Regions from separate parts of the Vibrio ziniensis genome, predicted to be linked through region 3. Evidence: predicted binding sites of a transcription regulator. Region 3 holds the regulator's gene; each other region holds the start of a gene.

Region 1 (8,318 bases), 620 kb from region 3:
GACTGGCTAATCTCTAAGGCTTGTTGAGCATCTAAAATTACTTTTTCACTTCTACGTTGATAATACGCTAGACCAGCATTAAGCAATGCCGCTTTTCCTTTTAAACGAGGAATGTTCGCGTACTGAAGAAGCTCCTCTGCTCGCTGTAAATATTGTTCCGCAAGCGGGTAGTTATAAAGATGAATGTAAGTTGCAGCCAGATTTAATCGGGTTTCAATGACGCTTTCGATGTTGTTGTTATTATTTTCATGGTCGATAACGTTGAAATAGTGCACCAAAGCAAGATTATACTTACCTAAATCAAAGTACACATCGCCCATACGTTTTAACACAATTGCAAGCTTTGGAGATTTTTCATAGTTATCATAAAAATCAGCAGCTTGAGATAGGTGGACGAGTGCTTTATCTAATACTCGACGTTCGAAAAATAGTTGCGCTAGCAGTGTGTTAGTTTTGGCAAGCAGAGCACTCGAGTTGGATTCAATAGAACCCCAATACGCTATCAATAGCTCTGAGAGTGCCAAATTATAGCGCTCATGGTTCAAGTAATGACTGCCAACTATGATGTGATATTCGATTTTTGTATTATCTGACTGAAGAAGTTCTAGATCGTCTTTTAGGTCAGCAAATAGTTTGTTCGCCAATTCAACATCATCGGCTTTAGATGCTACTTCTGCACGAAGCAGCTTGATCTTATAGCCGATACCTCTTGCGGGCAGTTCTCTGGTTCTGATGGATTCGTATTGCTGGGTAATGTCACGCAGCTTTTCGCGAGCCGCATTTACATCGTTACTATCAAGCCAATGCAGACGAATTTGTAGTAGCTGAATTTCTAACTGCAAATAAGGGAGATTGAACTCTCGCGTAGTATTGTATGCCTCGTCCAATAGGCGAAAAGCTGCGATGGGATAACCGAGATTGAATTCTGCTTGAGCAAAGATTTTCATAGCGTCTACAGTACTCGCAGGAGTCCGTAGACGACTATCTGTTTCGTCTCTGGCAACCGTAGATGGATTTTGTTCGGTTTTCTCTGCCATCTTCCTTGCGGTCAGATATTCACTGGTAAGGTCCTTAGCTTGTTGTGGTGATATTTCTATCAAACTTTCAGCTTCATTGAGCGTCGGTGATGAATACGGCGCAGCTTGTGAAAATACTGAACAAGAGAAAAGAGCTAGAGAAAACCAATGCTTCCAGCGAATAAATCCCATCCTGAATTAAGTCCTTTTATTGACGAGCCATACGTTTATTATCTTGTGGTGCAACTTGCTCGGTTGAACGGTATGGATTGATATCTAAACCACCACGACGTGTATAGCGTGCAAATACGGTCAATTTTTCCGGTTTGCAGAAACGGGTGATGTCCATAAAGATACGCTCAACACATTGTTCATGAAACTCATTGTGCTCACGGAAAGAGACTATATAACGTAAAAGCGATTCGCGGTTAATTTTGGGGCCACGATATGCGATTTCAACGCTTCCCCAGTCGGGCTGGTTGGTGATAAGACAGTTCGATTTCAAAAGGTGACTATGGAGTGTTTCGTCAACAATAGATTCTTCTGCTGCACCTTCTAGCAGTGTTTCGTCGAAATCATAGCTATTAATTTCGATGTCTTGATCATCAATACAATCGCCTTCCATAGTGACAATTGGTTCAGCGGTATAGTCGCTTAATGATTTTACTTTTACTTCAACCGTTTCACCAGCGCAGGCAGATAGGTCAGCAATCAAGATTTCTTCTACTTGCTGCCAGTTTTCAAATTTAGTCTGGTTAAAGCTATTTAGGTAAAGTTTGAATGATTTAGACTCAATTAAGTTGGCGCTAGTCGCTGGAATGGCAACTTCACCGATAGCCACTTGTGGCAAACCTTTACTGTTTAACCATGACAACTCATAGAGTGTCCAGATGTCACAGCCTTTAAATGGCAGTTCACTACCTAAATTTAAGTCGTCACGGTTTAAGCTTCGTGGAACCGGCTGTAGTAGTGTTGGATCATACTGGTGTGAGTAATCGGTTTTTTTACCTAAAGTCAGACCTGCTAACTCTTTGGCATCGGAATATTTGCTCATACTTAATGCTTAATTCGATTAGAATAAGCAGAATTTTACGCAATACCGTAGCCTATGTCACCAAAGGGCTGCGAGTTAGCTTAATCGAATTCGAAGATTGGAGATTTTCATGGCGCATTCTGTTGCAGAAGCCTTACATACTTTTAGCCAACGATATCTGGAAGCTTATCAAGCTGAGCACCACCACTTACCTGAAAATGAAGAGTTGGTGGACTGGGTTTCACCATGCGTTGAGCAGAAACTGGAAAATAGCGTGTATTGGCAGCCTGTTGTGAGAGACGCAGCCGCTGATTTCACCAATGTTGAAAATGGGATTGAGATTGCTTTGCACGAAGATATACATGCTTTTTATGGCTCTCAGTACAGTGCCGATATGCCTGCTAATTGGAAAGGAAATGCGCTTAACCTTTTGCAGGTTTGGAGCGATGAAGATTACGAGCGATTGCAGGAAAATATTCTTGGACATTTGGTTATGCAGCGTCGTTTAAAGCAGAAACCAACAGTATTCATTGCTACGACAGACGATGAAATGGAAGTGGTGTCGATATGCAATCTGACGGGCAATGTTATCCTTGAAAAACTTGGCACAGATAACCGTCAAGTTCTTAGTGAAGATGTTGCGAGTTTCTTGGCACAGCTTGAGCCAGAGGTACAGGTATAATGTACGTTGTTGAACTTGAGTTTGAATGTTTTGATAATACTACCATCACTGCTGTTGATAGAGCGATCAATGGGTTGATGGATGCATTACGTTATAACGGACAGGTGCTAGGTCGCGAATTCCCCATTGTTATGGGAGACGGTGAGTTTTCTGTTCGAGCGGTTTGTCCTGAAAAAGACAGCCTTCATCCAAAGAACCATTCTGAATTTGTCAAAGTGTGCTTTAATCGCCTAGCGGAGGCTTGCTTACTCGCTCCTAAGTTTCGTTTGCTTGGCAGAGATATTAATTCTGAACAAGCAGCGGAAGAAGAAACTCCAAGTTGGCAAGTTCTCTACACCACTTATGTTCATACCTGTTCGCCATTACGAAGTGGTGAAACCTTGTTACCAATTCCTCTTTATCGAAATGAAGCGACATTTAATGGTGACCATAAGTCAGTCATAAAATGGCAAACGGAGTGGCAAGCGTGTGATGAACTTCAGATGGCTGGTGGCTGTAAAGCGGAACATGCGGCTTTGAAAGAAATTTGCGACGTGAACAGTGACTTATTCCGCCGTGGATGGGATTTAAGTAAACGTATTGAATACATAACGAAAATTCCAACCTATTACTATCAGTACCGTGTTGGCGGAAAGAGTTTAGCGGAAGAGAAAGCTAGACCTTGTCCTAAATGTGGTGGGAACTGGCTGTTAGAAGAGCCTCTACATGACATTTTCCACTTCAAGTGCGATAACTGCCGTATAGTTTCTAACATCTCTTGGGATCATCTGAAGTAATTGATTTTAAAGTCACTTCACCGTTAACAAAAAGGGCTCCAATCGGAGCCCTTCAACTATTCTGATTATTAAAAGTCTTAGCAATAATCTAGTGATTACCAGCCTTTAACTGAGCCACCGTGGAAAATTTCTGAAGCACCGTTTGCAACTTCATCCGTTTGGTAAGCTTTAAGGAAGTTCTGTACGTTTTCAGCATTTACGTTGTCTTGGCGAGCAACAAGCAGGTTCACGTATGGTGACTCTTTGTTTTCAACGAAGATACCATCTTTCTCTGGAGTCAGATTGATAGAGCTCGCGTAAGTTGTGTTGATGATAGAAAGTGTTACGTCATCAAGAGAACGTGGAAGTTGAGCTGCATCTAGTTCAACGATCTTGATGTTTTTAGGGTTTTCTACGATGTCACGTACAGTGGCTAGTAGGCCAACATCTTCACGTAGTTTCAGCAGACCTTGTTGCTCAAGTAATAGCAGAGAACGACCTAGGTTTGTTGGATCGTTTGGTACTGCAATACGGTCACCGTCTTGGATCTCATCAACAGATTTTACTTGTTTTGAGTAACCAGCAATTGGGTAAACAAATGTGTTACCAACGATTGCTAGTTTGTAACCACGGTCAGCAATTTGTTGATCTAAGTATGGTTTGTGTTGGAATGCGTTTGCGTCGATTGAACCGTCATCAAGTGCAGCGTTTGGTGTTACGTAGTCAGTGAAAGTGACTAGTTCAACATCTAGGTTGTATTTCTCTTTAGCAATTTTCGCTGCGATTTCTGCTACTTGAGCTTCAGCGCCAGCAATAACGCCGATTTTTACTTTGTTGTTATCGACTTCTTTCTCACCACAGCCAGCTAGCACAAGCGCAGATGCAGCAGCAGCGATGGTCAGTAAACTTTTAAGATTGAATTTCATGGTAATCTCCTTGTTAGAAATTCTTATATCGTTTTTATCTGTGATCAACGCGGCGTACGAATGCATCGCCGATTGATTGAATTATTTGTACTAGAACAATAAGCATGACAACGGTTACAGCCATTATCACCACATCGTAACGGTGGAAACCGTAACGAATAGCCACATCACCTAGGCCACCACCACCTACCGTACCTGCCATCGCTGAATAGCTCACAAGAGTTACTAGCGTGATAGTTACAGAGTTAAGAATGGTCGGCATTGCTTCAGGTAACAGCACCTTGCGAATGATTTGCATTGGTGTCGCACCCATAGATTGTGCAGCTTCAACAAGACCAGTTGGAACTTCTAACAATGCACCTTCAATCAAGCGAGCGACAAAAGGAATTGCGCCGATAGTTAAAGGTACGATTGCTGCTGTTGTGCCAATGAAAGTACCCACAAGTAACTTTGTCACAGGGATAATTGCAACCATCAACACAAGAAACGGTACTGAACGTCCAACGTTTACGATTGCGCCAAGCGCACTGTTCAATTTCGTGTTTTCTAGCAAACCACCTTTTTTAGTGGTGTGAAGAATAACGCCTAGTGGAATACCTAGTGCAAAACCAATAATGCCTGCAACTGCTACCATATACACTGTTTGCCAAGTTGCTGTTAAAAGCAGGTCACCGTTTAGTGATAACCAACTTGTGATGGTATTAAAGGACATAACCAAGTACCTCTACTTTTACTTTATTGTCACGAAGGTATTGAATTGCAGCATTGTCGTTTTCTTCGTTACCGAAGATTTCCGCAACCATCATGCCGAACTTCACGCCGCCTGCGTAATCAAGATCAGAACTTAAAATGCTGACATCGATATTGAACTTACGTGAAATTTGCGACATCAATGGCGCGTCTACTGTGGCGCCAGTAAATTCTAAGCGTACCAATGGGTAACTGCCTTCAACTCGTGTTTGTTGTAAGCGTGCTTGGTAATCATCAGGAATGGATAAATCCAGCGTTGAGCGAATGAACTGGTGTGCAAGTTCTGTTTTTGGATGAGCAAAGATTTCACCCACAGTGCCTTTTTCTACCAACTCACCATCACCGATGATAGCCACTTCATGACAAATACTTTTTACTACATCCATCTCATGGGTAATTAACAAGATAGTGATATTTAACTTACGGTTAATCTCTTTTAGTAGCTCAAGAATTGACTGCGTAGTGGCAGGGTCAAGAGCACTGGTTGCTTCGTCACACAGCAACACTTTTGGATCCGAGGCTAGGGCACGAGCTATTGCAACACGTTGTTTTTGGCCACCACTTAAGTTTGATGGGTAAGTGTCACGCTTCTCTGCCAAGCCAACCAATTGAAGGAGTTCCGAAACTTTTTTATCAATGTGGTTTGCACTTTGACCTGCAAGCTCCAAAGGCAAAGCAATGTTTTCAAACACAGTGCGTGATGAAAGCAAATTAAAATGTTGGAAAATCATGCCGATGTTTCGGCGAGCTTCGCTCAGCTGCTTCAAGCTAAGCTTAGTAAGGTCAACACCATCAACAATAACGCTACCGTTAGTAGGACGTTCTAACATATTCACACAACGGATCAGAGTGCTTTTACCTGCACCTGATGAACCAATAACACCGAAGATCGTGCCTTGTTGGATACTTAGATTAATGTCTTTTAAGGCATTGATTTCTTTCGTGCCTTGGTAGAACACCTTGTTGACGTGACTAATCTCAATCATTGAAAAACCTGCGCAGGGATAAATCTTGGTTGTTTTGTAACGAGTTACCTATGTATTACTAAAAGAGTAGCAACAACAGAATAATATTTTTAACTCGTTCTAACTTGGTAGAGGATGCTATGGCTTAACGAAGTTCAAGTCAATAGATATTTTTACGTCTAGACGTCTAAATGGGTGTTGGTATGAGATCGTTAAGTAATTAGATAGTGATGAAAGAAATAAAGCGTGCAATAATTCGCTTAGTTTGACTTTATAGAGATGAATATTTTGGCGAAACCAGCTGTGTTTTTAGACCGTGATGGCGTGATAAATGTGGATCATGGCTACGTAAGCGACGAACATGACTTTGATTTCATCGAAGGCGTTTTTGAAGCAACCAAAAAACTGAAAGAGATGGGCTACTTATTGGTCGTGGTGACTAACCAAGCAGGAATAGCCAGAGGTTATTATAGCGAAGATCGTTTTCTTTCATTAACACAGTGGATGGATTGGAATTTCGTTGATAATGGCGTTGAGCTTGATGGCATCTATTACTGCCCTCATCACCCTGAGCATGGTGAAGGCAAATATAAAGAAGATTGTGATTGTCGCAAGCCGAAGCCGGGGATGTTTATCTCTGCACGAGACTTTTTGAAAATCGATATGGCGAACTCTGTCATGGTGGGTGATAAAGCCGAAGACATGATGGCGGCTGACGCTGCTGGCGTAGGAACTAAAATCTTAGTTCGTACCGGTAAGCCTGTTACTGAAAAAGGTGAAAGCTTAGCAACTGTTGTACTGGACAGTTTACGCGATGTGCCTAACTATTTAAAAGAGCGTAAATAATACCTTTATGTGTAATAGGTACTCGAGACATTGTTGGGTTTGATATTGAGAGGTCGCTTATGCGACCTTTTTTACTATTTAAAGACTGCATCATCATGAATAGACGCGATAATACCAATCTGGAAAATTGACTGCTCATTGATAAGCAAACCTTCCTAGCCAATGAGGGCTCGGCGGAACTTCTCGGACCAATTGATGCGAGTTTGTGTTCGATACCTAATCACTGTTGTACCAATGCTTAATCTGATCATCTATTTACTCAGAAAGGTATAGCTCAGCCGGAGCAGGCTCAGTTACCTTGTTCACGAAAAGTGATGATGCACGGTTAGAAGTCAAAGCTATGAACTATAAAACTTGCCGGACTGAGTAAAATTTTGCTTATATATGGTCTAGATCATAAGTAGTACGGTGGTCCGCCACCTTTTTTCACCTGCAGACTGTATTTCATGAGCAAAAAACTCACTATTCTTGATATCGCAAAACTTTCCGGAGTCGGTAAATCTACCGTTTCTCGTGTACTTACTAATGATCCTAAAGTGAAGCCTGAAACTCGAGAAAAGGTGGAACGGGTGATTGCAGAGTCAGGATATGTCCCCTCTAAATCAGCTCAGCTTATGCGTGGCGGTAGTCAGAGAGTCATCGGTGTTATAATTTCTCGTCTTGATTCACCATCCGAAAATCGTTCTGTCAGTAGCATGCTGGATATCTTATATGCTCATGGTTATGACGTAGTGATTATGGAAAGTCAGTTTGATAGGCAGAAAACTAACGACCATTTAGACGTACTTTTTAAGCGCAATGTCGATGGCGTGATTATCTTTGGTTTTACCGATTTGGATACGCAAGCTTTGGTCCCCTGGCAACTAAAAGCGGTAGTGATCGCGACGCATTCTGAGCAAGTCTCTTCAATTAACTACGATAATGTAGGCATCATTAACCAGGCATTAGATCGCGTTAAGCAGCAAGGGTTAAATCAAATTAGCTTTATCGGGGTTGATCCTCAAGATGCAACGACGGGTGAAATGCGTTTGCAAGCCTATTTGGCTTGGTGCCAAAGTCATCAGGTTACACCTTGTTATCAGACTGGCAAACTGAAACACGAGAGTGCTTACCAACTGGTCGATAAGGTTCTGCATGAAGATACCCAAGCCATTGTTTGTGCTAGTGATACTTTAGCTTTAGGTGTTATCAAACGCCTGCAAGAGTGTCAGCGAGAAGATGTGATGGTGACTGGTGTCGGAGGTAATGAACTGCTCACTTTCTTATTTCCTAAGGTTTACAGCGTAGATCCCGGTTATCGCCAAGCGGGAGAGCAGGCAGCAAAGCTCTTAATTCAGCATCTGAG
Region 2 (8,318 bases), 680 kb from region 3:
ATTACGATGCCGAGTTTAATCATTGGAATTCTCCGTTATCCAAGATCGCCAAAACGAACTTGTAAGGCTGTAATTGCGGTTAACGCTGCGGTTTCTGTACGCAGGACACGAGGCCCAAGCAACGTTTCTTCAAAGTTGTATTTGCTGGTCATATCGATTTCTTTTTCAGAAAGACCACCTTCAGGACCGATTAACAGACGAACTTTAGTCACCGGTTCAGGAAGAGTATTAACTGAGTATTGAGCGCGAGGATGTAGGTTCAGTTTCAATGCATCACTTGGCTCTGCACACCACTGTTCTAGTTCCATCACGGGACGAATTTCTGGGACCACATTGCGACCACATTGCTCGCAAGCACTGATTGCGATTTTTTGCCATTGCTGAAGCTTTTTCTCAAAGCGTTTTTCATCCAGCTTGATACCACAGCGTTCAGACAGTAGTGGAGTAATGGTGTTGACGCCCAATTCCACCGATTTCTGGATAGTGAATTCCATTTTATCGCCACGTGAAATCACTTGTCCTAAATGCAAATCAAGCGGTGATTCATTGCTGCGTTCAACACGTTCAGTCACATCAACGGTGACGTGTTTTTTCCCACTTTCGCTGATGACTGCTGGGAATTCAGCACCGCTACCATCAAACAGTAGGATTTCTTGCCCTTCTTTCATGCGCAGTACCCGACCAATGTGGTTTGCAGCATCGTCGTCGAGGTTAATTTTGCCTAACTGAGTAATGGGCTGCGGATGATAGACACGGGGAATACGCATGTGTTGTTTCCTAATCAAAATATACTCTTCCTACTTGAAGCTGCAGCGGTGTTGACTACGCTCGTTCACCCCAATCACATAGTTTATCTATGCTCATGGGGATTCACTCACTTGCCGCCTACCTGCAACTTCAAGTAGCTTGAGTATTGCTATTCAATAGCGTGGGATATCTCGCATCTAACATGGATGCTTTGTGCAGAAAAAACAAGGGGGGAATGCGAATCCCCCTCATATATCCGTTGAGTTGGGTGGCTTATTTTTTACTTTGGCACTGCTCATAAACAAATGGATTATGGTTGCCCTGAATTTTGAAAATTCGTCTTTCGCGTTCACATTCCCACTCATCAACAGGGTAGGTTTTATTCCATGCTTGCATGAGCTTAGTTTGAGAGGCTGATAGTTTAAAGCCATGTTCACTACTCATGTATAAATAAGTGCGAGCGATAGCGCCTCTGGCTCTGGCTGGTGGCATTGCGCTGCGCTGCTTGAAATCGACCTGCATTTCGCATTGTCCATAAGTAGCACCTGATGTGCCATTCCATTGACTGAAGTTGAAGTTGGATCTGTCGCCGTTGACTTCACCAATCGCTGGGGTCAGGTTGTGAAGGTCTGCTTCCATGCGACGAAACACAGCATCGTTATTGCTACAGAGTTTGCGTCCGCCTTCTTGCCAGCATTGACGTTGATGTCCAAATTGCCAAGCAGGTACAACATGCTCCCATTCTATGCGGCTAGCTCGGGTTTGTTGCTTGCGAACTTGATAGCCGCAGCTCGTTAAGTCAGGAATGCCTTTCTTTCCTTGCCATGAAATATCACAGCCACAGTAAAAAGACTTTGGGTGATCTTTATAGATTTTCAGTGCCTCGTTTTTGGCGCTAGAAAAAGAGCTTGGAAAATCAGCATAAGAAGTGTGAGACACGAGCAGTAAAGCTGATGTCAGCAGAAAGCGAAAATTAAACATATGTTGGACTGTATTTTATTATTTTTTACAGTCTAACATTCTCTAATTTGAAAGCTAGTTGATAAATACCACGTTAATTTCTAAGGAAATATTAACGTGACTCGCAGTTATTTTGTTTGCGAGGGGGATTTGTCTGCTAGGGTGATGGTTACCCAGTCAGTTGAATACCGGTGTAAGTCAGAGTTTGTTTGCACTGCTGACAACGGTAGGTCGCTTGCTTACGCAGTACTTTGTTGTGACGACGCACGGACAGTGGGTACTGATTACAAGCGCACTGATAAGCGAATGTTTTTCCTTGCACGGATTCAACCGACATTTTATGTGTGGTTTCAGCGGGTAAATTGAATACTCGATTCATCACTGCTTGCCATTCGATACCATGGGGTTTTACACGGCCGTAAACAGCATAGGTAATGAGGTGGGCGATTTCGTGGGGAATGACTTCACGGAGAAAATCTTGTTGGTTTTCTTTGAATAAAACGGGATTTAAGCGGATTTCCCACAGCTGTAGATAAGCTTTACCCGCAGCTTTACCTCTTAGTCGGTAGCTGATTTCTGGTAGTTCAAAATGGCGTTTGAAATATTGAGAGGCAATGTCCATGCACTTCTTCACTTGTGACAATGCTTGGTACTGCAGTTGAAAATCGGTCAAATCTGGCTCCAAAAAAATCCCCACTAATACGCAGCTAGTTAGGTATTAGCGGGGAAATTATAACATCAAACCTCTTTTTATCACTGAGTTGTGTTCTGAGCCTTATTAAGAAAATACAAATAGCGATAAAGAGAAGGTGGAGGCCTATGGTTGATGTTTTTTCTTAATCGTTGCTTGGTAACCATGCCAGGTGGCATATCCGAGTATCGGCATAGTAAAGAGCATGCCAATTCCGTAAGTCGCAAAGCCGATTAAAATTCCGCCACAGATGATTGCAGCCCAGACAATCATCGCTGGAATGTTTGATTTTACAGCGTTAAAGCTACTAAAAATGGCGGTCATCACATCGACACGTCTCTCCATCATCAATGGAATAGAGAACGCGGAGATGCTGAAAATAACGCACGCTATGATGAAACCAATCAGTGAGCCGATGACTAGGAAAGGGAGGAAATCGGTCAACGGTGCGCCTTGAACGGATGGGTAAAGTGCATGTAAAAGTGCAGCTATCCTCATCCAGAATATCATTGCTACAGCGAGAACCACGGCAAACATCCATTGTGAAGTACTATTACGAGTAATCGCTTTCATGGAGTGCATTAAGCCTGTTTCTCTGCCTCTTTCTCTTTGCCAAGATGCGTCGTAAAGTCCAAGCGCTAGGAAGGGACCAATTAGCATATAAACGACTAAAGCAGGCATCACTACTAGGTGGGTTCCTTGCCATTGGATAAGCAACACAATGCCGACAGCAGCAGCCATAAAGCAAAGCCCATAAAAGGCGCTGGTAAGAGGTAGTCGAATAAAATCGTGCAGACCTAGAGCAAGCCAGTGTAAGGGCGCAGAAACTTCCACTTTATTGCAAGGCAGTGTGCGAGCATATTCTTGATGGCTGACTTCTTTGTCTTTTTGCTTGAAGTCAGAAGGGTCTATTGTACGAGGCATAAATCCTCCCAAAACAATATGGCAGTGAATGAGAAAGTTCGGTTTTGTTCGAGTACAAAACACTCGTTAGTTTGTAACATTTTATTAACTATTACTTGGTTAACTATTGTTGATAAGGCTGAAAATTACAAATGCTCTGATTGAATTTTAATCAGATTCGATTTTAGAAGAGTACAAAAGCAAAAGCCCCCGCCAGAAGGCGAGGGCTTGTCAGTAAAGCGTTTTGAATTACTTAAGGTTTGCGAAATCGCGCAGTAACTCAACTTTGTCAGTAGCTTCCCAAGGAAACTCTTCACGACCGAAGTGACCGTAAGCTGCTGTTTTCTTATAGATAGGTTGAAGTAGGTTCAACATCTCTTGCAGGCCGTATGGACGTAGGTCGAAGAATTGGCGAACCGCTTCGATGATGATGTCGTGAGACACTTTTTCAGTACCGAACGTTTCAACCATGATAGATGTTGGATCTGCAACACCGATAGCGTATGAAAGTTGGATTTCACAGCGATCAGCCATGCCAGCTGCTACGATGTTTTTCGCAACGTAACGTGCTGCGTATGCTGCAGAACGGTCAACTTTTGATGGATCTTTACCAGAGAATGCTCCACCACCGTGACGAGCCGCGCCGCCGTAAGTATCTACGATAATTTTACGACCAGTTAGACCACAGTCACCCATTGGGCCACCGATTACGAAACGGCCTGTTGGGTTAATGAAGAATTTAGTCTCTTTGCTCAACCATTCTGCTGGAAGTACAGGCTTGATGATCTCTTCCATTACTGCTTCACGCAGATCTGGAGTAGAGATGGTGTCACAGTGTTGAGTTGAAAGAACAACTGCATCGATACCTACAATCTTACCTTGATCGTATTGGAACGTTACCTGAGATTTTGCATCAGGACGTAACCAAGGTAGCGTACCGTTCTTACGAACTTCAGCTTGCTTTTGTACCAGTAGGTGAGAGTAAGTGATTGGTGCTGGCATCAATACGTCAGTTTCGTTACATGCGTAACCGAACATGATACCTTGGTCACCTGCGCCTTGCTCTTTAGGATCTGCTTTATCAACACCTTGGTTGATGTCTGGAGACTGCTTACCGATGGTGTTAAGAACTGCACATGAGTTAGCATCGAAGCCCATATCTGAATGGACATAACCAATTTCACGAACAGTTTCACGAGTTAGTTCTTCAATATCAACCCATGCTGAAGTTGTGATCTCACCACCAACCATAACCATGCCGGTTTTTACGTAAGTTTCACAAGCAACACGTGCTTTAGGGTCTTGTTCCAAAATAGCATCTAGAACCGCATCTGAGATTTGGTCTGCGATTTTATCCGGATGTCCCTCTGATACTGATTCAGAAGTAAACAGGTGCTTAGCCATGATAGCTCCAATATAAATAGTCAAAAAGTAGCAAAGAATTTGTCCTTCACTACTTTGAAAAGTGTTCATTATGTAGGCGTTTCTACATCTAGACGGCTATTTTAGTTTTGAATGCTTAAATTACAAGCTCTTTTTCACTTTTAGATATAACCAAACGTTTGCTTACATTCCTTCTTTACTTGCAGTCTTATCCGAATCTAGCCGACAAAATTGCTTTATAAGACAAGTAAACGATTGCAGTGATTTAGGGGCTTTGTAACAATACCCACAATTTAACAATACCCTCAATTATAGATAGATTATTTCACTTCGCTTAAATCAATCAGGAGCTGACATGGCGTCTCGCAAACAATTGGCTAATGCAATCCGTGCTCTAAGCATGGATGGTGTTCAAAAAGCTAACTCTGGCCACCCGGGTGCACCTATGGGTATGGCGGATATCGCTGAAGTACTTTGGCGTTCACACCTAAACCATAACCCACAAAACCCTAACTGGGCTGACCGCGACCGTTTTATTCTTTCTAACGGTCATGGCTCGATGCTGATTTACTCACTGCTGCACCTGACTGGTTACGAGCTTTCAATGGAAGATTTAAAGAACTTCCGTCAGCTTCACTCAAAAACCCCAGGTCACCCAGAGTACGGTTATGCACCAGGTGTTGAAACGACGACTGGTCCACTAGGTCAAGGTATCACTAACGCTGTGGGTATGGCACTGGCTGAGAAAGCGCTTGCTGCTCAGTTCAACAAAGAAGGCCACGACATCGTTGACCACTTCACATACGCGTTCATGGGTGACGGCTGTATGATGGAAGGTATCTCGCACGAGGCATGTTCTCTAGCAGGTACACTAGGTCTGGGCAAACTGATTGCATTCTGGGATGACAACGGTATCTCTATCGATGGTCACGTTGAAGGTTGGTTCGCTGACGATACACCAAAACGTTTTGAAGCGTACGGCTGGCATGTTATCCCAGCAGTTGATGGTCACGATGCTGACGCAATCAACGCAGCAATCATCGCGGCGAAAGCGGAAACAGGTCGTCCAACTCTAATCTGTACTAAAACCATCATCGGTTTTGGTTCGCCAAACAAAGCGGGCTCTCACGATTGTCACGGTGCTCCACTAGGCGCTGATGAAATCAAAGCAGCACGTGAATTCCTCGTTTGGGAATACGCACCGTTTGAAATCCCTGCCGATATCTATGCGAACTGGGATGCAAAAGAAGCAGGCGCAGCAAAAGAAGCGGCATGGGATGAAAAATTCGCAGCGTACGCAGCGGCATACCCTGAGCTAGCAGCAGAATTCAAACGTCGTGTGAACGGCGAACTTCCAGCGCAGTGGGAAGAGAAAGCAAACGCAGTGATTGCCGAGCTTCAAGCAAACCCAGCGAACATCGCATCACGCAAAGCATCGCAAAACGCACTCGAAGCGTTTGGTAAAATGCTACCTGAATTCATGGGCGGATCGGCTGACCTTGCACCTTCAAACCTAACCATGTGGTCTGGCTCTAAGTCAATCACGCCAGAAGATGCATCAGGCAACTATATCCATTACGGTGTTCGTGAATTCGGTATGACGGCTATCATGAACGGTATCGCGCTACATGGTGGTTTCGTTCCTTACGGCGCAACCTTCCTGATGTTCATGGAATACGCTCGTAATGCGCTGCGTATGGCGGCACTGATGAAAGTGCAAAACATCCAAGTGTACACGCACGACTCTATCGGCCTTGGCGAAGATGGTCCAACTCACCAACCGGTTGAGCAAACCGCTTCTCTACGTCTGACTCCAAACATGAGCACATGGCGTCCATGTGACCAGGTGGAATCAGCAGTAGCTTGGAAACTGGCTATCGAGCGTAAAGACGCGCCTACTGCGCTTATCTTCTCTCGTCAAAATCTAGCACAGCAACCACGTTCAGCAGAGCAAGTGGCTGACATCGCTAAGGGTGGTTACATCCTGAAAGATTGTGCAGGCAAACCTGAGCTAATTCTGATTGCGACAGGCTCTGAAGTTGATTTGGCTGTGAAAGCGGCTGAGCAACTTACCGCAGAAGGTAAACAAGTACGTGTTGTTTCAATGCCATCAACCGATGCATTTGACAAACAAGACGCAGCTTACCGCAGTGCAGTTCTGCCAGCAGATGTAACAGCGCGTATCGCTATCGAAGCAGGTATCGCGGATTACTGGTACAAGTACGTTGGCCTAAACGGCAAAATCATCGGTATGACGACATTCGGTGAATCTGCACCAGCAGATCAACTGTTCAAGATGTTCGGCTTTACTGTTGAGAATGTTGTTGAAAAAGCAAAAGAGTTGATTAAGTAACCTACAACTTTTTAAATAAAAAACGAGCCTTAGAGCTCGTTTTTTTGTGGATGAAATATTTTGAATTCGCATTTCCCTAGAAAATAATCTACTGTTTTTAATAACAAAAATAATTGCTTATAAACTTGAGTGAGGAATGGATGTTTCTTCAAGCTAAGACGTCAAAATTTATTTTAATCGTTGGTTTGTTCGTTGGATTTTTGGGAAGTTTGAAATTTTTATATATAGATAATAAGGATTTCCTGAATGGGGACTTATCTAGAGGACAAATTGTTGGTAGAGATTTTCTTCATTCATGGACTGCAGTAAAATTAGCAAGTGAAGGTAAATATGATGATATTTATAATCCAGAACTATTAATATCGCATAGTCCTGATGACGTAAAAAAAACTGGTGTAGCATTTAACTTTGCTTATCCTCCACAGACATTAGCATTATTACTTCCCCTATCAAATTTTAACTATATCACCTCACTAATTATTTGGGGTTGCTTTAGTATTTTGTGTTATATATCATCTTCAATTATCTTTGAAAAGAAAGTTTCTAATATTGCTTTACTATTAATTGCACCTACAACTTTCCTTAATATAAGTATGGGGCAGAATGGATTATTTACAGCAGCATTGTTAATTAGTGGTTTAATACTGTTAGAATCTAAGCCTAGATTGTCAGGAATTTTATTTGGTATTTTAACAATTAAACCTCATCTAGGAATTCTGATACCTGTAGCTCTTATTGCTGGTGGCTATAAAAAGTCTTTTCTTTGGGCGATGATATCTACAATTTGTTTTTTTGTTATATCTTTGATTGTTTTTGGGAGTGGAGTATGGGAAGCTTGGTTCAATAATGCTCCATGGGTTTACGCCAAAAATTTTATTGAGAATGGAACCGGATTTGCTCTTTTTATGCAGCCATCTCCATTTATGACTATTAGATTATTATTTAATAATACTGAACTTGCATGGTTAACCCAAATTATTAGTGCTATATTATCTTCTGGATGTGTAATTTATACATTTAAAAAAAGTCATAGTTTAGAACTTAAGGCATCAGTACTTATTACTGCAACATATTTAGTTAGCCCATATATTCATTCATATGATATGGCTGCATTGAATTTTGTTATGATATGGCAGGCTAGAAAGGGGCTAGAAAATGGATTTATATATGGAGAGCAAACTTTACTTGTAGTTGCTTGGGTCATGCCTCTTATTATGATGTCAATTGGGTATTTAGGCTTTCCAATATTCCCATTAATTACTTTATTAATGTTATCTGTAT
Region 3 (8,318 bases):
GCGATAAAACAATAAAACTCGCCAGTTACGGCGAGTTTTATAAGGCTATAGGAAGCTTGAAAGTAGGTTGAGGTCAGACTGAATCGCTCCAGCGGTCACTTCTCGACCTGCCCCCGGCCCACGAATGACCAGTGGGTTGTCTTTGTACCAACGACTCTCGATGGCAAAGATGTTGTCACATGGCAATAGGTTTGCCAGTGGATGATCTTTCTCCAAAGCTTCAACACCTACACTTGCTTTGCCGTTTTTCTCTAGACGAGCCACATAGCGAAGCACTTTATCTTGCTTCTGAGCTTTCGCTAAACGCTCAGCTAGTCGCTCATTAAGTAATTGGCTGTTGTCGAGGAAGTCATCCAGCGAAATATCACGCAATTCTTTAGGAACCAGAGATTCTACTCGAATGTTTTGAGGTTCAACCTCCAAGCCTGATTCACGGGCGAGGATCACCAGCTTGCGCATAACGTCAGAACCGTCTAAATCGTTACGAGGGTCAGGTTCGGTCAACCCTTGTTGCCAAGCTAAATCCACCAGTTCGCTAAACGGGATTGAGCCATCATACTGTTGGAATAACCAAGAGAGAGTGCCTGAGAAAATACCAGACAGTGCAGTGATTTCATCACCACTTTCACGCAAATCTCGAACAGTGTGGTTGATAGGCAAACCAGCACCAACTGTCGCGTTATACAGCCAGTGGCGGCTGATCTTCGCAAACGCATCTTTGACTTGGTTGTAGTATTCGCTCGATGCGGAACCAGCAACTTTATTGGCAGAGATAAGGTGCATACCTTGTTCTGCAATATCCAGATATTGGTTAGCTAGGATTTTACTTGCTGTCACATCTAACACGATGGCATCGTCATAGCCTTGTAATTTGCCTAGCTTGTAGAGCCAGCTATTACTTTCATTTGGAATCGCTTCATCGCGATAACGGCTCAGAACTGTTTCTGGGTCGATACCTTGTGGGTCAAACCAGTATGTCTGGCTGTCTACCACAGCAACCAACTCAAAGTTCATACCTCTGCGTTTTTCCAACTCTTCTTTTTGTTCAGCAAACAGTTTTAGCCAGCTAGAGCCGATGTTACCTTTGCCGCATAACGCAAGAGCAACACGTTTCTGCGCTTGGAAAATTTGGTTGTGAACACCTACCACGAGCTTCTCGACGGGTGTTTGGCGTAGTACTGCCACTAAGCTAAGTTCTGATTCCGCTTCACAAACAAACTCTACCGGTGCATTTTTTAGTTGTTGGTAGAAACCGTAGCTATGGTTGGCGTTCTTGGTAACACCAGCACCGACGGCACCCACTAGGGAATAACCTTCTTTCAATTTGATGTCGGCTGCGGTTGCGATGTCTTGTAGGTATGCAAGAGCCCCCGACGCGATTTCAGCTGTGTATGCCAAGCGTAATTTATGTTGGTCTGCTTGCGCTTCAAAAGCGAGAGGTTCAAGTTGCTCGCGTTTGAGCTTCTCAAGAGTCTCACTGTAAACTCGTTCGAAATCATGGCCGTGACCAAACTCAAGTTCAATCAGTAGCACTTCATCTAATGAAGTAATGATTTTTGCTCCGCGACCTGACGCCAATACACGTTCAATTTTGGTTGAGCCTGATTCTGGCTTGTGACTGCAGCGCAGTTGAAGTTCCATTGCGCTTTGAGCAACTGGCTGTAACGTGCGGCTATGCAAAACTGGAGCGGCAAGACGAGCCAGTTCGTTGGCTTCATCTAAACGCAATAGTGGTAGTAGACACGCATTCGTTACGATACGTGGGTCAGCACTATAGACGCCAGCCACGTCACTCCAAATTGTTACGCGAGAAACATCGGCTAGAGCACCAATGACAGTCGCTGAGTAGTCAGAGCCATTACGACCAAGCAGCACGGTATCCCCTTGGTCATTTTGCGCCATAAAGCCAGTAATCACGATACGGTGATGTGCATGTTGCGCCAATACTTTCTTCAATAGTGGGTAAGAGCGCGAGCGGTCAACCTCCGGCTGAGTCCCTGCTTCAGCGCGCAGAAACTCACGTGCGTCTTGTGACAAGGCTGGTAAGTTGCTTTGGTTAAGCAGTGTTGCCAACAATCTTGCTGACCACATTTCACCGTGGCCAAGCACCGCAGCCTGCTGCGCTTTTGTTAGTGGTGCTGTTAGTTCGCCTAAGCGGATGAATTCGCCATTGACTTGTGTTAGCAAGCTATCTGCCACTTCACCTTCAAGAAGTTCTTCGACCAACTTGCATTGGAATTGACGTAATGATTGCAGAGTTTCGTGAGCAACCCGTCCGTCTTTGTTCAATGCTTCTAAAAATGCGATCAAGCGGTTGGTTGTTTTGCCTGCCGCTGAAACAACCACTAAATCTTCAGGTTGTGAGTACTCTTTAAGAATGTTTGCTACGCGCAAATAACATTCAGGATCTGCTAAGCTACTGCCGCCAAATTTATGTAGCTGGCGTGAAACCGTCATTAAAACTTCTCCTTAGCTTTGGTAAAGGCTTGGTCCAAATCAGCGATAAGATCTGATGCATCTTCTAAGCCAACCGATAAACGCAGCAATAGCTGAGAAATACCGGCTTCAGCAAGCGCTTCTTCGCCCATTGCACGGTGAGTCATACTTGCCGGGTGGCAGATTAAACTTTCCACCCCCCCCAGAGATTCTGCGAGTGAGAAAAGCTCTAGCTCGCCGACAAAATATTTTAGCTGTTCGTAGCTGCCTGCAAATTCAAAGCTCAACATGGAACCAAAGCCGAGTTGCTGTTTCTTCGCAATATCATGTCCCGGGTGCTCAGGTAGGCTAGGGTGATAAATCGCTTTTATCAGTGACTGTGTTTTCAAATAATCCAAAATTTGCAGCGAGCTTTCTTCATGCACACGCATACGGGCGCCCAAGGTACGGATACCACGCAATGTCATATAGCTGTCAAATGGTGTGCCTGTTGCACCAATACAGTTCCCCCACCAAGCCAGTTCTTCAGCATGAGCTTTGGTTTTACTGATCACCACACCGCCAATGACATCTGAGTGACCATTGATGAATTTCGTTGTTGAGTGGATGACAAAGTCTGCACCCAGCGTTAGGGGCTTTTGGTAAACGGGAGTTAAGAACGTGTTATCTACCGCGACTAGTGCGCCTACAGCTTTTGCTTGTTGACAGATTTTTTCAATATCAACTACACGCACCAAAGGGTTAGAAGGCGTTTCTAACAGCACCAGTTTTGGCTTCTTCGTCAACGCTGCCGTAAGTGCTTGTTCATCAGATTGATCAACAAAAAGAACCTTGAAATCGCCTTTCTTTGAGCGAGTATTGAATAAGCGGTAAGTACCGCCATAGCAATCGTGTGGCGCGACGATGAAGTCGTTAGGACCAAGTAGCGTTGAAGCAAGCAGGTTTAACGCTGAAGTGCCGCAGTTAGTCACAACCGCGCCTTCACCGCTTTCTAATTCGTAGAGTGCCTTTTCCAACAAACCTCTGTTTGGATTCCCTGAACGAGTGTAGTCGTACTGAGGCACTTCACCAAACGCAGGAAAGCCGTAGTTAGTCGATAAATAAATTGGCGGAACGACAGCGTGATATTGAGTATCTGATTCGATTCCGGTACGAACTGCAATTGTAGCTGGCTTGCGTTTGGTCATGAGTATTTCCTTTCCTGAGACTCTTAAATAGACTTCCAATTTCACAGTAAGAATACATGTGTTCGTCTATATTGGGGAATGACATCATACTTTACTTATCAATTTTAAAGACGTCAACACTTCTAGACGTCTATATGTCTTTGCTTATGGCGGTAAATCCCGCTAAAATCTAGCCTTTGGAATTATTACTCGAATTCAAACAATGAAGGTGCGCAATGGCAGACTGGAACGGTGAATATATAAGCCCCTATGCAGAGCATGGAAAAAAAAGTGAGCAGGTGAAAAAAATCACCGTATCAATTCCACTTAAGGTATTGAAAATACTCACAGATGAACGTACTCGCCGCCAGATCAATAACCTGCGACATGCGACCAATAGTGAGCTTTTATGTGAAGCTTTCCTGCATGCTTATACTGGTCAGCCGTTACCAACGGATGAAGATTTACGTAAAGATCGTCCGGATGACATTCCAGCAGAAGTAAAAGCATTAATGACAGAAATGGGCATTGAGTTCGAGGCTTACGACGACTAATTGTTGTCGATAATCTGTTTATTCGCCCAATTGTGTAGATAGTTATAAAAAAGCCCTGATATAAAACAGGGCTTTTTTGGCTTTGAGTATTTTTAAAACGAGTCATTAAATTGAACTCGTTTATGGGGGCAATATTAGTTTGCCATGTAGTTTTCAGGCATTCCGATATGCGCAACTCCAGAATCAATAGCTGCCTGAGCTACCGCTTTTGCTACGCGAGGCAATAAGCGAGGATCCATCGGTTTCGGGATAATGTATTCTTTGCCGAAAGTTAGAGAATCTACTCCCGCAGCTTTCAATACTTCTGCTGGTACGGGCTCTTTCGCTAATTCACGAATTGCAGCTACTGCTGCTAGTTTCATCTGATCGTTAATCACTTTCGCACGCACATCTAATGCACCACGGAAAATGAACGGGAAGCAAAGCACGTTGTTCACTTGGTTTGGATAATCGCTACGACCTGTACCCATGATTAAATCATCGCGCACAGCATGTGCCAGTGCAGGCTTGATTTCAGGATCTGGGTTGGAACATGCAAACACAACGGGTTTATCCGCCATCAGTTTAAGTTCGTCGGCTGTTAGCAGGTTAGGTCCTGAAACGCCTAAGAACAAGTCGGCACCTTTAATCACATCTTCTAGGGTGCGTTTGTCGGTATTGTTAGCAAATAACTGTTTGTATTCATTGATGTCATCACGACGAGTATGAATCACACCTTTACGGTCAAGCATGTAGATTTTTTCGCGCATAGCACCGCATTTAATCAGCAGTTCCATACACGCTACGGCTGCAGCGCCAGCACCTAAACAAACGATAGTACATTCATTGAGTTTTTTGCCTTGCAGCTCGATAGCGTTAAGCATACCTGCAGCGGTAACAATTGCAGTACCGTGTTGATCATCATGGAATACTGGAACATCACAACGTTCAATCAGGCGGCGTTCAATTTCAAAACAGTCTGGGGCTTTGATGTCTTCGAGGTTGATACCGCCAAAGGTGTCTGCGATGTTCGCTACCGTATCAACAAACTCATCGATAGTGCGGTGCTTAACTTGAATGTCGATGGAGTCTAGGTTTGCAAAGCGTTTGAATAATAGCGCTTTACCTTCCATAACCGGTTTAGAAGCCATAGGGCCAAGGTTACCTAAACCTAAAATTGCTGTGCCGTTAGAGATAACCGCAACGGTATTGCCTTTAGCTGTGTATTTATAAACGTTATCAACGTTTTGTGCGATTTCTCGAACGGGTTCTGCAACACCAGGACTGTATGCGAGAGCTAAATCTTTTGCTGAATCTGCGGATTTGGTGAGAGCGACTGCTATTTTTCCAGGAGTTGGCAGAGCGTGGTAGTCGAGGGCTTGCTGGCGAAAAGCTTCTTCCTCGGTAAGTTCATGGCGATCATTATTGGACATTAGGTAGAGCCTTATGGTTTTCGTTAAGGCCACTCATTCTAGAGTATGTCAATGGATCTTCATAGTTTTGATAAGTGAGAAATATAGCTCCTAAGACCAGATTATGTGGTTAGAGATATGACGGTAGCAAATGCCAAAAACTAAAAAGGACGCCGTAGCGTCCTTTTTTGAATCTTCGCGTAAAGTAAAATTACTTCTTGCTAGATAGCGCGCCGAAACGCTTGTTGAAGCGATCAACACGACCACCAGTATCAACGATACGTTGCTTACCAGAGTAGAATGGGTGGCACTTGTCACATACGTCTAGGTGCATTGTGTCTTTACCTAGAGTAGAGTTGAAAACGAAAGAGTTGCCACAAGAGCAAGTCGCGTTTACTGCTTTGTATTCTGGGTGGATACCAGTTTTCATGGGATAACCTCAAATTAGGCCGTGTCGCCATCCGAATCTATGCCGGACACCACACGTAAATTAATAAATAATTAGTGACACTTGAAGAGCGTTCTTACAAGCGTCTCATCAAGGCGCGATATAGTAATGAATCCTGAGTCACTGATCAACCGCTTTCGCTGTTATTTTCGCCACTTTAGTTGCTCGAATTTCATGGCATCATCCAGTAGACTGTATTTTCTTTGATTTTTGCTCTCTCAAAACCATTATGCGCCCAACAATAGCTCGTGTTGCACTACCTGTACCACTAGACAAACAGTTTGATTACCTCATTCCTAGCCATCTTTTTCCAATTATTGGCGGAAGGGTATCAGTGCCATTTGGCCGTCAAACGCTGGTGGGGATTGTGACTGAGTTTGCGCAAGAGTCCGAATTTTCTATAGAGCAGTTAAAATCAGTCAAAGAAGTCTTAGATTCTCAACCTGTTTGGCCGGATAAACTGTACTCGCTGCTGAAATGGTGCAGTCAGTTTTATCAATTTCCTCTTGGCGATACTCTCGCCAACGCTATGCCGAGTGCGCTACGTAAAGGTAAACCTGCAGACTTTGCCAGTTGCAAAGAGTGGCAAATGACACCCAGTGGTAGTAACCAAATGATGCAAGGTTTCGGACGCGCCTTTAAGCAGGCTCAGGTTATGAACCTTCTTACTTCTGGCGCCGTTTCTCATTCTTCCTTGTTGGAAGAAGACGTCAGCATAGCGACTCTCAAAAGCTTGCAAGAAAAGGGATGGATTGAAGTTAGTGAGCAGAAGCCGCAGTTCAAAGCCTGGCCGAAGCAGATTGAAGCGGATGTTGAAAAGCCAAAATTAAACCAAGAACAAGCCATCGCGATTGCTTCTGTAAACAGCAGTAAAGGCTTCGGTTGCTATTTATTGGAAGGGGTAACAGGCTCAGGTAAAACAGAAGTTTATCTCAACCTAATTAAGCCGGTATTAGAGCAAGGGAAACAAGCATTAGTGCTGGTGCCTGAAATTGGTTTAACGCCTCAAACCATCAACCGTTTTAAAAAGCGCTTTAATGTGCCTGTAGAAGTGATTCACTCTGGGCTCAATGATACCGAACGGCTAAACGCGTGGTTGTCGGCGCGAGATAAAGTGGCAGGCATTGTCATTGGTACTCGCTCGGCATTGTTAACGCCGTTTGCGGATCTCGGTATTATTATTGTTGATGAAGAGCATGACAGCTCTTACAAGCAGCAGGATAGTCTGCGTTATCATGCCCGTGATGTGGCGGTGATGAGAGCTAATCAAGAGCAAATACCTATTGTGCTGGGTTCAGCGACACCAGCGTTAGAGACGTTACATAATGCGTTAACGGGCAAATATCATCATCTACATCTGACAGAACGTGCCGGTGTTGCTGTACCTACTCGCAACCGCGTTTTGGATGTGAAAGGTTTGTATCTCGAAAGTGGATTGTCCGCGCCTTTAATTGCTGACATGCGGCGTCATCTGACTGAAGGCAACCAAGTGTTACTGTTTCTCAATCGTCGTGGCTTTTCACCTGCATTAATGTGCCATGAGTGTGGATGGATCGCCGATTGCCAACGCTGTGATGCCTATTACACCTTCCATCAATACAGCAATGAAATTCGCTGCCACCATTGTGGTTCTCAGCGTCCTGTTATTCATCAGTGTCAGAGTTGCGGTTCTACACAATTGGTGACAGTAGGGGTAGGGACAGAACAGCTTGAAAAACAATTAGCAGAGCTATTCCCTGAATATAAAACCATACGTATCGATCGAGACAGCACTCGCAGAAAGGGCAGCTTAGAGTCGGCATTAACGTCGATTCGTAGAGGTGAGTATCAGATCCTGATCGGTACCCAAATGTTGGCTAAAGGTCATCACTTCCCAGACGTTACTTTGGTCGCTCTGTTGGATGTGGATGGCTCACTCTACAGTAGTGATTTTAGAGCGTCCGAACGTTTAGCGCAGCTCTTCATTCAGGTAGCAGGAAGAGCTGGACGTGCAAGTAAGCCTGGTGAAGTGATATTGCAGACTCACCACCCAGAGCACAGCTTGCTACAAGATCTTCTTCAGCGAGATTATCACCATTTTGCCTTGACTGCTTTGGCGGAGCGTAAATTGGCAATGTTACCACCATATACCTATCTGACCCTGTTCAGAGCCGAAGCGAATCAGTCTCAGATGGTGGAAGATTTCTTGCGTCAGGTTCGTCATACATTGGAAGCGCATCCGTTATTTGATCAGCACTGCATGGTTTTAGGACCAACGCCTGCGCCACTGGCTAAACGTGCTGGAAAGTTTCGCTGGCAACTTCTATTGCAGGCAGAGGCTCGC

The links. The regulator MetJ, encoded in region 3, represses methionine synthesis genes. The targets are predictions, from matches to a motif close to TTAGACNTNTANANGTCTAA.
Region 1: a site for MetJ is predicted at 6,299-6,318, ahead of metN (methionine ABC transporter ATP-binding protein MetN). Genes of this name have one in related genera too.
Region 2: a site for MetJ is predicted at 4,786-4,805, ahead of metK (methionine adenosyltransferase). Genes of this name have one in related genera too.

Annotation. Positions count from the first base shown of each region.
Region 1 covers NZ_CP049331.1:830,565-838,882, forward strand. The annotation lists gene G5S32_RS03770 (tetratricopeptide repeat protein) at 1-1,208, opposite strand, end outside; gene queF (NADPH-dependent 7-cyano-7-deazaguanine reductase QueF) at 1,225-2,070, opposite strand; gene syd (SecY-interacting protein) at 2,180-2,731, shown strand; gene G5S32_RS03785 (Zn-ribbon-containing protein) at 2,731-3,507, shown strand; gene G5S32_RS03790 (MetQ/NlpA family lipoprotein) at 3,603-4,412, opposite strand; gene G5S32_RS03795 (methionine ABC transporter permease) at 4,447-5,124, opposite strand; gene metN (methionine ABC transporter ATP-binding protein MetN) at 5,114-6,148, opposite strand; gene gmhB (D-glycero-beta-D-manno-heptose 1,7-bisphosphate 7-phosphatase) at 6,407-6,973, shown strand; gene treR (trehalose operon repressor TreR) at 7,420-8,318, shown strand, end outside.
Region 2 covers NZ_CP049331.1:2,738,652-2,746,969, reverse strand. The annotation lists gene gshB (glutathione synthase) at 1-23, opposite strand, end outside; gene rsmE (16S rRNA (uracil(1498)-N(3))-methyltransferase) at 36-767, opposite strand; gene endA (deoxyribonuclease I) at 1,021-1,728, opposite strand; gene G5S32_RS12625 (SprT family zinc-dependent metalloprotease) at 1,877-2,380, opposite strand; gene G5S32_RS12620 (DUF2189 domain-containing protein) at 2,525-3,322, opposite strand; gene metK (methionine adenosyltransferase) at 3,551-4,705, opposite strand; gene tkt (transketolase) at 5,040-7,037, shown strand; gene G5S32_RS12605 (glycosyltransferase family 87 protein) at 7,178-8,318, shown strand, end outside.
Region 3 covers NZ_CP049331.1:209,676-217,993, forward strand. The annotation lists gene G5S32_RS00935 (bifunctional aspartate kinase/homoserine dehydrogenase II) at 46-2,457, opposite strand; gene G5S32_RS00940 (O-succinylhomoserine (thiol)-lyase) at 2,457-3,623, opposite strand; gene metJ (met regulon transcriptional regulator MetJ) at 3,839-4,156, shown strand; gene G5S32_RS00950 (malic enzyme-like NAD(P)-binding protein) at 4,291-5,568, opposite strand; gene rpmE (50S ribosomal protein L31) at 5,759-5,977, opposite strand; gene priA (primosomal protein N') at 6,225-8,318, shown strand, end outside.